Regions from separate parts of the Acetobacter persici genome, predicted to be linked through region 1. Evidence: riboswitches for the same ligand, from Rfam matches in the RefSeq annotation. Region 1 holds a riboswitch; the other holds the start of a gene.
What was found. Region 1 has a riboswitch for cobalamin ahead of JK199_RS07935 (DUF1636 family protein). Riboswitches for the same ligand answer to the same signal wherever they lie in the genome.
Positions count from the first base shown of each region.

Region 2: linked by a shared signal. The riboswitch ahead of JK199_RS02730 (TonB-dependent receptor plug domain-containing protein) and the one ahead of JK199_RS07935 (DUF1636 family protein) in region 1 are both predicted to bind cobalamin.

Region 1 covers NZ_JAERKU010000005.1:93,405-99,153, reverse strand. Annotated here, with positions in the region: gene JK199_RS07950 (GMC family oxidoreductase) at 1-324, shown strand, start outside; gene JK199_RS07945 (c-type cytochrome) at 317-1,843, shown strand; gene JK199_RS07940 (MFS transporter) at 2,044-3,255, shown strand; cobalamin riboswitch at 3,294-3,554, shown strand; gene JK199_RS07935 (DUF1636 family protein) at 3,716-4,168, shown strand; gene cobW (cobalamin biosynthesis protein CobW) at 4,165-5,226, shown strand; gene cobN (cobaltochelatase subunit CobN) at 5,244-5,749, shown strand, end outside.
Region 2 covers NZ_JAERKU010000002.1:121,552-127,300, forward strand. Annotated here, with positions in the region: gene JK199_RS02715 (aminotransferase) at 1-189, opposite strand, end outside; gene JK199_RS02720 (P-II family nitrogen regulator) at 463-801, shown strand; gene glnA (type I glutamate--ammonia ligase) at 900-2,345, shown strand; cobalamin riboswitch at 2,529-2,753, shown strand; gene JK199_RS02730 (TonB-dependent receptor plug domain-containing protein) at 2,877-5,084, shown strand; gene JK199_RS02735 (L-dopachrome tautomerase-related protein) at 5,309-5,749, shown strand, end outside.

The DNA.
Region 1 (5,749 bases):
TACAAACTGCCTGACTACACCGTGAAAAGCTGTGACCACACCCGCAAGGTGTTCAAGGAGCTGATCGGCCTGATGCACGGCACGGATGAACAGTGGACACCGGGTTACTTCCCGCAGGATCATCCCTCCGGCAGCACCATCATGGGCACGGACCCGAAAGATTCCGTGGTGGATGGCCATTGCCGGACGCATGACCATGAGAACCTCTTTATTGCCAGTTCCTCAGTTTTCTCAACCGTGGGCACGGGCAACATTACTCTGACGGTCGCAGCGCTGGCGCTGCGTGTTGCAGATACGCTGAAAAAAGAACTGCTTCATGCCTGATTTCAGAACTCTCCTGTGTTCCGCTCTTATTGCCGGAACAGCCCTTGGTGGTGTGGCGCTCGCACCGCTGGCCGCCGCTGCCTCAGCGGACAAACCGTCCGCCCAGCCCACAGTGCCCGCGCCTGTGGCGGAAGAGGGGAAGCCCGTTGCAGGCTCTGATGCTAAAACATCAGACCACACGCCAACCTCTGAAAAACCGGCTCCTGCCGGGGAGGCCGCAACCCCTGCTGCCTCAACGCAGGCAGGTGCCTCTCCGGCCGCTCAGCCGGACAGTGCCGAGGCTGAACTGGCGCGGGGTGCCTACCTTGCGACAGCAGCGGACTGTGTAGCCTGTCACACCAAACCGGGCGGGAAACCTTTTGCGGGCGGCCTGAAAATCGCCACCCCGATGGGTCAGGTGGTTGCCACCAACATCACCCCGGACCCGGACCACGGAATTGGCCGGTATACGGAAGCGGATTTTGAAAACGCCGTGCGGCATGGCGTGCGCAAGGATGGCTCCTATCTGTATCCGGTCATGCCGTACGTGTCTTACGCGGGCATGACGGATCAGGACGTAAAAGCCCTGTATGCGTGGTTCATGCATGCGGTCAAACCGGTGGCGGAAGCGCAGGAAGAGACAAATCTGTCCTTCCCGGCCAGTATCCGCCCGGCCATGATGGCGTGGAACTTCATCGCCAGTAAGGAAACGCCGGAAACCGGGGATTCCAGCACGTATGACCCGCTTCGCCGGGGCCGTTATCTGGCCAACGCGCTGGAGCATTGCGGCACCTGCCACACCCCGCGTAACTTTATGCTGAGTGAAAAGCAGGACCATTATCTGGCCGGGACGTCCCTTGGCGCATGGTACGCGCCCAACATCACCTCCAGCAAAACCGGCGGCATCGGCTCGTGGAGCGAGGATGATCTGGTGGCGTATCTGCGCACCGGGCATGTGGCGGGCCGTGCGCAGGCCGCAGGTCCCATGGCGGAAGCCGTGGAGCACAGCACGAGCCACCTGACGGATACGGACCTGCACGCACTGGCCGCCTTTATCCTCAAGGTTGCCCCGATGGAGGATGAGGCCGACCACACCGCGCGTGATGCGTTTGGCAAGGCGGTGAACGAGCCGGATATCCGCACCAAAGGCCCGCAGCGGATTGATGATCTGGCGGAAATGGATGGCCCGCACATCTATGATGCCAACTGCGCGGCCTGCCACGGGCGGGACGGGGCTGGCACGCAGGACCATTATGTGCCCTCCCTGTTTGCCAACTCCACCGTAGGCGCAGGCCGTCCGGACAACCTGATCATGACCATCCTGAAAGGGGTGGATCGCACGGCGGGCAAGGAACATGCCTTCATGCCGGGCTTTGATGGTCAGTCCAACGTGCAGCGCCTGAGCGATGCGGAAATTGCCGCACTGGTGAACTACGTGACCGCCACCTTCGGCTCCGGGGATCACCACGTCACGCCGGAGCAGGTCAAAAACCTGCGGGGTGACAGCAAGCCGGTGAATCCGCCGGCCAAGGGGCAATAAGGGGGGAGTCACAAACCCCTCTGGCAGGCCGGGCGTTTTTCTCAGCGCCCGGCCTGTTCTGCCAGCCCGCTCTTGTCTGCGCGCTCTCGCCCTCAGCAGACTGCTGCGTTATCAGACGCAGTGCTTTTCCGGGCGCGCTTTTCCAGAAAATACGCTATGCACACCACCCTTTGAAGAGATCCGGGGTTAAGGGGAAAGCTGTGTTCGGTTCCTTGTCTGTTTCAACACGGATTGGCCTCGTCGCCCTGTGTGCCGCAACCTTTACAGCCATCACCAGTGAGATGGCTCCGGTTGCGCTCATGCTGGAGATGGCCCGTACTTTCCACACCAGCACCGGCCATATCGGGCTGGCAGTCACGGCGTATGCGCTGATTGTGGCCGTTGCGGCTGTGCCGCTGACGGTTCTCACCGCACGGGTGGAGCGGAAGCGCCTGATTCTTGTGGCGCTGGCAGGGTATGTGCTGTCCAACCTGATAGCAGCCTTTGCGCCCACTTTTGCTGTGCTGTGCCTGGGCCGCACCCTCGGCGGCGGCGCGCATGCGCTGCTTATGTCCATTGTGTCAGCCTATGCCGCCCATCTGGTGCCCAAAAAACTGACAGGCCGGGCCATCTCCTTTGTGTTTGGCGGGGCCTCCATGGGGGGCGTTCTGGGGGTGCCGGGGGCTGCGGCGCTGGGGCATTTTGCAGGCTGGCGCATCGCGATGCTGGTTGTGGCGGGGCTGGCAGCGTTTCTGACGGTGCTGATTGCCGTCTGCCTGCCGCCGGTTGTCAAACCGGCGGGGCGTCCATCCGGGCCGTACAAGGCCCCGCGTGAGGCTGTGCGCGCCTTCGGGTGGGTTGTGGCGGCAAACGCCATGTTCTTCCTCGCCCATAATGTTGTGTACACCTATATCGCTCCGGTGCTGATGGCGCATGGCCTGCCCGAGCAGTCTGTAAGTCTGGCCTTGCTGGTTATCGGGGTTCTGGGGTTGTCCGGCCTCTGGGCCTCCGGCCTGATGGTGGATCGCTGCCCGCGTGTGGGGATGCTCGGCGCCGGGGTGGTCATGGCGTGCGCGATTGCGCTGCTGGGCGGGACGCTGGTGCCGGGCTGGGAGAGTGTGGCGGTTGTCTGCCTCTGGTGCGCGGCCTATGCCTGCATCATTCCGTTCATCATGTCCGGGGCGATCCGCACCCGCGCCACCTCGGCGGATACAGCGGGGGCGGCGGTCAACAGCACCAGCAATATCGGTATTCTGCTTGGCTCGGCCCTTGGGGGGCAGCTTCTGTCCGCGTATGGCGTTGCGGTTCTGGTGCCTGTTTCTGTGGCGCTGTGCTGTGTGGCCATGCTGGTAGTGGTGCTGAGCGGCAATGCCTTTCCCGTCAGGCTGGCCGAGCATGAGGACGAAGAGGCGGCAGAACAGGTCTGCTCATAAAGCGCCCGGCTTACGGCTTGAAAAATACCGGTATTATGCGATGCTTGCCGCATGATGGTGTCCCGCGAGGGATGAAAAGGGAAGACCGGTGCGCAGCATCCGCTGCAAGGCCGTCGCTGCCCCCGCAACTGTAAGTGATTGCATGGTCCGCTATGGGCCTGCCGCCTCTGGCGGGCAGGTCCATGCCACCGGCTCCGGTAAGGGGGCCGGGAAGGCAGCCGGACCCGCGGCTGCAAGGTTTATTCCGCGCAGACCTGCACGACACAAGCCAGGAGACCTGCCATCATCCGCGCTGCCCTTTCAGGGCGGGCGGCTGTCTGAGGTGTCGTGTCCGGCGGGGTGCCCGGAAGGCGAGGGTGCGCTGGGCTGGCGCATCACTCCTGTGCCAGCAGGAGCACTGTGCATGCACTCCGTTTAAGGGCCGCATCTTCCCGGAGCGGCGCCTGATCGGGAATTTTTTATGCCTGCGTCTGTTCCGCATTCCGCCCCGTCCTCCCACGCGCCGCCTGCCGTGGCGGAAGGCCCGGTGCTGCATGTCTGCACCACCTGCCGGCGCGGCGGCCCCGGCATGGATCACCCTCCGGGCGCACAGTTGCTGGACCGCCTGACGGCCCTGCTGGAGGCCTCACAACAGGACTGCCCCGTCACGCTGCGTCCCGTCGCCTGTCTGGCCTCGTGTGACCGTGGGTGTACGGCGGCCATTGCCATGCCGGGCCGCTGGACATGGCTGCTCGGCCATCTTGGGCCGGAAAAGGCGGAAGATCTTCTGGCCTATGCGCGGCTCTATGCCGCCTCGGCCAAAGGGACGGTTATGCCGTCCCGCCGCCCGGCCTCTCTTTCTGATATGATTCTGGGCCGCGTGCCCGCTACCCTCTACCCTGAGGCCACAGTCTCTGAACAGGAGCCGTCATGACCGCATCCACCCGCGTTCCCGTCACCATCATCACAGGCTTTCTGGGGGCGGGGAAAACCACGCTCCTGCGCCATATCCTGCAAAAAGCGCAGGGCCACCGTATTGCCGTTGTGGTCAATGAATTCGGCTCTCTGGGCATTGATGGAGAAATCCTGCGCGGCTGCGGCGTAGAAGGCTGCCGGGAGGATGATATTGTGGAACTCACCAATGGCTGCCTGTGCTGCACCGTGGCGGATGATTTCCTGCCCACGATGGAAGCCCTGCTGGACCGGGCCGACCCGCCGGAACATGTGGTGATTGAAACCTCCGGCCTTGCCCTGCCCAAGCCGCTGCTCAAAGCCTTTGGCTGGCCCACCGTGCGCAGCCGCATGACGGTGGATGGCGTCATCACTGTGCTGGATGCGCCCGCCGTCGCCTCCGGCCGCTTTGCGGATGATCCAGAGGCCGTGGCAAAACAGCGCGAGGCCGATCCCTCACTGGATCATGACAACCCTCTGGCGGAAGTGTTTGAAGACCAGCTTAACGCGGCGGATCTGATTGTTCTGAACAAGACGGACCTGCTGGATGCCGCACAGCTTGATGCGGTGGAAGCAGAGATCAGAACCCTCTGTCCGCGCCCGGTGCGTATTATCCGCGCGCAGGATGGCAAGGTGGACCCCGCCGTGCTGCTGGGTCTGGGGGCGGAAGCTGAGGCTGATCTCCAGTCCCGTCCGTCGCACCATGATGCGGAAGATGGCGAGCATGAGCATGATGATTTTGAAAGTTTCGTCGTCACCGTACCGGAACAGCTTTCCGTCGAACGCTTCCTGACCCTGTTGCAGGATGTGGCGGCCCGGTATGACGTCCTGCGCATGAAAGGCTTTGCCAGTGTGCAGGGCAAGCCCATGCGGCTGGCTGTGCAGGGTGTTGGCACCCGCTTCCGGCATGAGTTTGACCGCCCCCTGACCCCGCAGGAGGCCCGCACCGGGCGTATTGTGGTCATCGGGCAGAAGGGGCTGGATGAGGCCGCCATTACGGCGGCGCTGGCGGCAGATCCGTCCGCAACGTCCGCCGGTTAAGCAGGCGGCCAGCCCCCATGCACCTTCTTGTGCGGGACAGCCGGACGCTGGATGAGCAGGACGTGGCGGAAGACCTCGGCCTGCCTCCGGCGGAGCTTGTTGTCCTGTCCTTTACGGAAAGTGACCTGCTCGGCCTGCTGCACGCACAGGCACGGCTGAAGGTCGGTCCGCGCGGGGAGGGGGAGACGCTGCCCTCTCTTCAGGTCACCAGCCTCGCCCGGCTACGGCACCCCATGTCGGTCGATCTGTATCTGGAGACCACACTGGCGCAGGCCCGTTGTGTGGTGGTGCGGCTGCTCGGCGGGCTGGATTACTGGCGCTATGGCGCTGAGGAACTCGCGGCATGGTGCCGGGCGCACCATATCCCGCTGGCTCTGCTCCCCGGAGAAGCCCGGCCACAGCCGGGTGCCGGTGCCCCGCTGTCGGATGATAGCCGTCTGGCGGAGCTCTCCACCGTGTCGGGTGAAATACGCAGGCGACTGAACGGGTTTTTCCAGTATGGCGGTGCTCACAATATGGAGCA
Region 2 (5,749 bases), on a different contig from region 1:
GAGGGGCGCATACTGGTTGCGCCCATCGAGCAGAGCATCCGCCGCAGCCTGCACCATATCCTGCGGGCCTTCCGTATCCGGGAAGCCCTGCCCGAGATTGATGGCGTCATGCGCGCGGGCCAGCTCAGACATGACGGTAAAAATGGTGGTGGGCAGGGCGGCAATCTGCCGGTTGAGCGGTTTGGTCATGGCCGTAAATCCTGGGAGTTGCCGGGGGAAGGGTGGCGAAAAAAAGCGAAAGTGGCGCGCAGAGTGGCACGGCCTTGCGGCGTGAGAAAAGAGGGGAGATTGGTGCTGGATCGTTATATTTCGCACAAGCCCGATTGCCCGCGCGGCCAACCCGTGCAAGTTTGGGGCTGTTCGCTCTGAGTCTTCATGCCCCCCGGGATGCCCCATGGGCAGGTTGCGCGCAGAAAGAACCCCCTCTTGTTGAGTGCAGCACCAGAATATTGATGACGTGACATGAGAAAGATCGAGGCCATAATCAAGCCGTTCAAGCTGGACGAGGTGAAGGAAGCCCTTCACGAACTCGGCCTGCAAGGCATTACCGTGATCGAAGCCAAGGGCTTCGGGCGGCAGAAAGGGCACACGGAGCTTTATCGTGGCGCGGAATATATTGTTGATTTTCTGCCCAAGATGAAAATTGAGGTTGTCTGCCCTGCCAGTCTGGTGGAGCGCGCGGTGGAAGCCATTTCCGCTGCTGCCCGGACCGGACGAATCGGGGACGGCAAGATCTTTATTCTCCCGGTGGAAGATGTGGTGCGAATCCGCACGGGGGAAAGAGGGGAAGACGCTATCTGAGGTGCCCCGGTGCGGGGCCGCCCGGCGGCGGACGCGAGTTTTATAATCCTAGACGTGCCGCAAGAGTGTGGTGCGCAACAGGTTGTAGGTGAAGACATATGGTGAAGAAAACGACCACTGCGGGTGACAGCAAAGCCGCAGCGATTGCTAAGGTTTTTGACCTGATCCAGGAAAACTCGGTCGAGTTTGTCGATCTGCGTTTCACGGATCCGCGCGGCAAGTGGCACCACACCACGCAGTATGTCACCACGATTGAAGAAGACACCTTTACCGAGGGCTTCATGTTCGACGGTTCTTCCATCGCTGGGTGGAAAGCCATTAACGAAAGTGACATGGTTCTGCTGCCGGACCCGGAAACCGCTGTGATGGACCCGTTTACGGCGCGCCCGCAGCTGATCCTGTTCTGTGACATCATTGAGCCGTCCACAGGCCAGCCCTATAACCGTGACCCGCGCTCCACCGCCAAACTGGCTGAGCAGTATCTGAAGTCCTCTGGGCTTGGTGATACCGCCTTCTTTGGTCCGGAAGCTGAATTCTTTATCTTCGATAACGTGCGCTTTGGCACGGGCCCGAACTTCGGCAAATATCAGCTCGACAGCATCGAAGGACCCGGCGCCTCCCTGAAGGATTACCCGGAAGGCAATATGGGCCATCGTCCGGGCGTGAAGGGTGGCTACTTCCCCGTGCCGCCGGTGGATAGCGAAAACGACCTGCGCGCAGAAATGCTCGCCACCATGGGTGAAATGGGTCTGCCGATTGAAAAGCAGCACCATGAAGTCGCACAGTCCCAGCACGAACTGGGCACCAAGTTCGACACGCTGGTCCGCTCTGCCGATTTCATGCAGATCTACAAATACTGCGTGCACAACGTCGCTCATTCCTACGGCAAGACCGCCACGTTTATGCCCAAGCCGATCTATGGCGATAACGGGTCCGGCATGCATGTGCACCAGTCCATCTGGAAAGACGGCAAGCCGACGTTTGCAGGCAATGGCTATGCGGACCTGTCCGATACCGCCCTGTATTACATCGGCGGTATCATCAAACATGCCAAGGCGCTGAACGCCTTCACCAACCCGTCCACCAACTCCTACAAGCGCCTGATTCCGGGTTTTGAAGCTCCGGTGCTGCTGGCCTACTCTGCGCGCAACCGCTCTGCGTCCTGCCGTATTCCGTATGCCACCAACCCCAAAGCCAAGCGCGTTGAAGTCCGCTTCCCGGACCCGACGGCCAACCCGTATCTGGCCTTCTCCGCCATGCTGATGGCCGGCATTGACGGCATCAAGAACAAGATCCACCCGGGCGACGCCATGGACAAGGATCTGTATGACCTGCCGCCGGAAGAACTGAAGCAGATCCCGACGGTTGCCGGGTCCCTGCGTGAAGCGCTGGAAGCTCTGTCTGCGGATTATGAGTTCCTGCTGGCTGGTGGCGTGTTCACCAAAGACCAGATCGACAGCTACATCGCCATCAAGTGGGAAGACGTGTATCGCTTTGAACACACGCCGCACCCGGTTGAGTTTGAAATGTACTACTCCGTCTGATCCCTCCTTCCCGGAGTTTCAGATGATCAGGAACGCGGCCTTCTTCGGAGGGCCGCGTTTTTTTGTGCCTGTCTTGGGGGACATTGCCGGGTGGGAGGCTGATGTGTTTTTGCGATTTTGGCGTTGCGTGTTGCCCTGTGGCAGCACTGTTGCACCGGGTAATTGACTCGACCGGGCAACGCGATATGACACCCGTGTGATGGTTTCCCCTGCAACGGGGGATGAAAAGGGAACCGGGTGCGGGCCGTGCTGGCCTTAGTCCCGGGCTGTCCCCGCAACTGTAAGCGGCAGGGCTGAGGCTGCCCGGACGTACCGCGTCCGGCCCACTGGAGCAGACGATTCTCCGGGAAGGGAAGGCTCAGTCAAAGTGCCGCAAGCCAGGAGACCTGCCATCCGGCACGTGGTTGCAATCAGGAGACGCCAGCCGGGGTGTGCTGGCGTGCGTGACTGAGTTTTGCTCCGGCCTTTGCCGCATGAGCAGGCGGAGCACGTTTTCCTGTGGCAACGGCTGACCACAGGATACGAGTTAAAATGAGTTTTTTTCGTTGCGCGCTGACCACCTCCACCATTCTGGCTGTCACCGGACTGTCTGTGGCTGGCGCACAGGCCGCCGCCTCTTCCGCGACCAATGCGCGTTCTGGCAAACCTTTTACGCATAAAGCCGCAGCTTCGGGCAGCCATCTGAAAAGCCGCGCCACCGGACGGACCGCAACGGACAACACAGTTCCTGCAATGCCGGGGCAGTCTGTCGCGGCGCTCGCACCGACGGGCCGCACGCTTGTCTCACTGAGCCCGTCTCAGGGATTGCCGGAGGTGGTGACGGTCAGTGCGCTGCGCAGACCCATACGGGCGGATGATGTCGGGTCCAGCGTGACGGTGGTGACGGAGGAGCAGATTGCCACCCAGCAGCGCCGCACCCTGCCGGATATTCTGGCGCGGCAGCCGGGGCTGAATGTGGTGCGGTCTGGCGGATTTGGCGGAACAACCTCCATCTTTATGCGCGGGGCAAACGCCAATGATGTGAAGGTGCGGATTGATGGCATGGACATCAATGACGGCAGTTCCGCCAGCAACGCGTTTGATGCCGGGCAGTTTGTAACGGACGGCATTGGCTCCATTGAAATCTTGCGCGGCCCCCAGAGCGGCCTGTATGGCGCGGATGCCATGGCGGGTGTGATTGATATCAACACAAAGCAAGGGCAGGGGCGCTTTAAACCGTTTGTGCGGATTGAAGGTGGGTCTTATGGCACGTTCAATCAGGCCTTCGGGGCATCAGGCAGCAGCGGGCGCTTCCACTATAATGTTGTGCTCTCTCATTACCGCACGGATGGGTTTCATGAAATTCCGCGCTATATTGAGCGGTATAATGGGGCCAACCGGGCCCAGCGCCGCGCGGGGGACCGGAATGATAACCGCAGCGCTAACGTCAAACTGGGTTATGATGTCACGCATAATTTTGATCTGGGTCTGACAGCACGGCTGATACAGGCCAACTATCATACCTTTACAGCGTATGATCAGGTTTATACGCCCTATAACGGGGACCAGCTGATCCGGGACCAGAATACCCAGAACGAGGCCGTGGTGCGCGGCACGGCGCATCTTTCCTCCTTTGGCGGGCGGTTTGATCAGGTTCTGGGGCTTGGCTACATGACCAACCGCCGCCGGTACATGCAGGACGGGTTGTACGCGGATGGTGATCCTGCCATGACAGACCCGGATTATTACCGTTCCACACGCCTGAAAGTGGACTGGCATGGCACGGTTGATCTGCGGAAATTCGGGACGGTTCTTGTGGGTGCCGAGCATTTTCATGATGGCATCAATGTCGCGACGGATGACCCGACCGAGCCAGTGCACACCACCGCAGGCATGGATACCACGGCGGGGTACGGGCAGTATGAAGGCAACTGGAACCGTGTTCTCTATGGTGCAGCCAACGTGCGGTATGATGCCAATTCCCGCTACGGCAACCATGTGACATGGCGTGTGGCTCCCGCCATCCATGTGCCCAATACGGGCACCATCATCAAAGCCAGTGCCGGGTCGGGCTTTCATGCACCCTCGCTATATCAGCTTTTTGTCAATCAGCGCGGCGCTGGCTGGGCGGAAGAAGGCAACGCCAACCTGAAAGCCGAAACCATGATTGGCTATGATGTCGGTGTTGAGCAGAAACTGCTGCATGACAAACTGCGTTTTGGCGCCACATGGTATGACAACAAGGTGCGGAACCTGATCCAGTCTTCTGCTTACGTCATGCCTGCTGCAGGGAGTGCGTGGGGGGATTATATCTATTCCTTCGGCAATGTTGGGCATGCGCGCATGTATGGGGTGGAGGCATTTCTGGACTGGAAGGCACTGGACACACTCAGTTTTGCGCTGAATTACACATGGACCCACGCGCGGGATACGGATAGTGACGCGCTGTTGCAGCGCCGCCCGCAGCATAAGTTCAACTTCAATACCACATGGTCTCCGGTGAAGGATTTCACCCTGTCTGGTAATATTCTCTATACCAGCGGCTGGCGGGATTATCCTCTGGTGGGAGAAAACTTTTGCGCGACCTGCGCAAAAGGGCATGGATATTTTACCATTGATCTGACCGCGAATTACAAAATCAACCGCTATATCTCGGTTTTTGCGCGGGCTGATAACCTGCTGAACCGGCAGTATGAAAACCCGGTGGGCTACCTCCAGCCGGGTCGGGCCGGATATGGCGGCTTTACGCTGAATTACTGATCCTGCATGCGGTTTTGTGTGCCGGAAGGCCATTGCGGCGGGGGTACGCTCCCGTGGCAATGGCCTTTTTTGCGTCATGCGGTAGAATGAGCGCACAGGTTAAGACGCATTTCAGAAAGGCATTCCTTATGCTCACGCATCGCCCCGAAGCACAGCTAGCATCCCCCCAGCCCCAGCCCCAGCCCCGGCGCCGCAGGCTTGGCGTGTGGGCGCGGACCGGCCTGATGACGGGTCTGCTCTGTGCCAGCGTCTCCGGCACGGCACTGGCGGAAGACAGCACCGTGCATAACTGGACTACCAGCGGAAATGTGACGGTCGCGGACCGCTTCCCCACCGTGCAGGCGTCCGGTATTGCCCGTCTGCCAGATGGGCGGGTTGTGCTTTCCCTGCCCACCAGCGCCCAGCGGCATAAAGGCCCGGTGCTGGTCACGTGGGCACCGGGGCACCTGACGCCGTTCCCCAGTGCGGCCGCACAGAGCAAAATCCTCTCGCCACTTGGCATGACGGTCGATGCCAATGGTCAGCTCTGGCTGCTGGATGAGGGCGTTCGGGCTGGCAGCAAAGCCAGAGCAAAACCGGCCCTGCTGCATATTGACCCGAAGACAAACAGGATTATCCGTCGCTACGCCCTGACTGCGCCAGCGGTGCGGCCAGACAGCCATGTG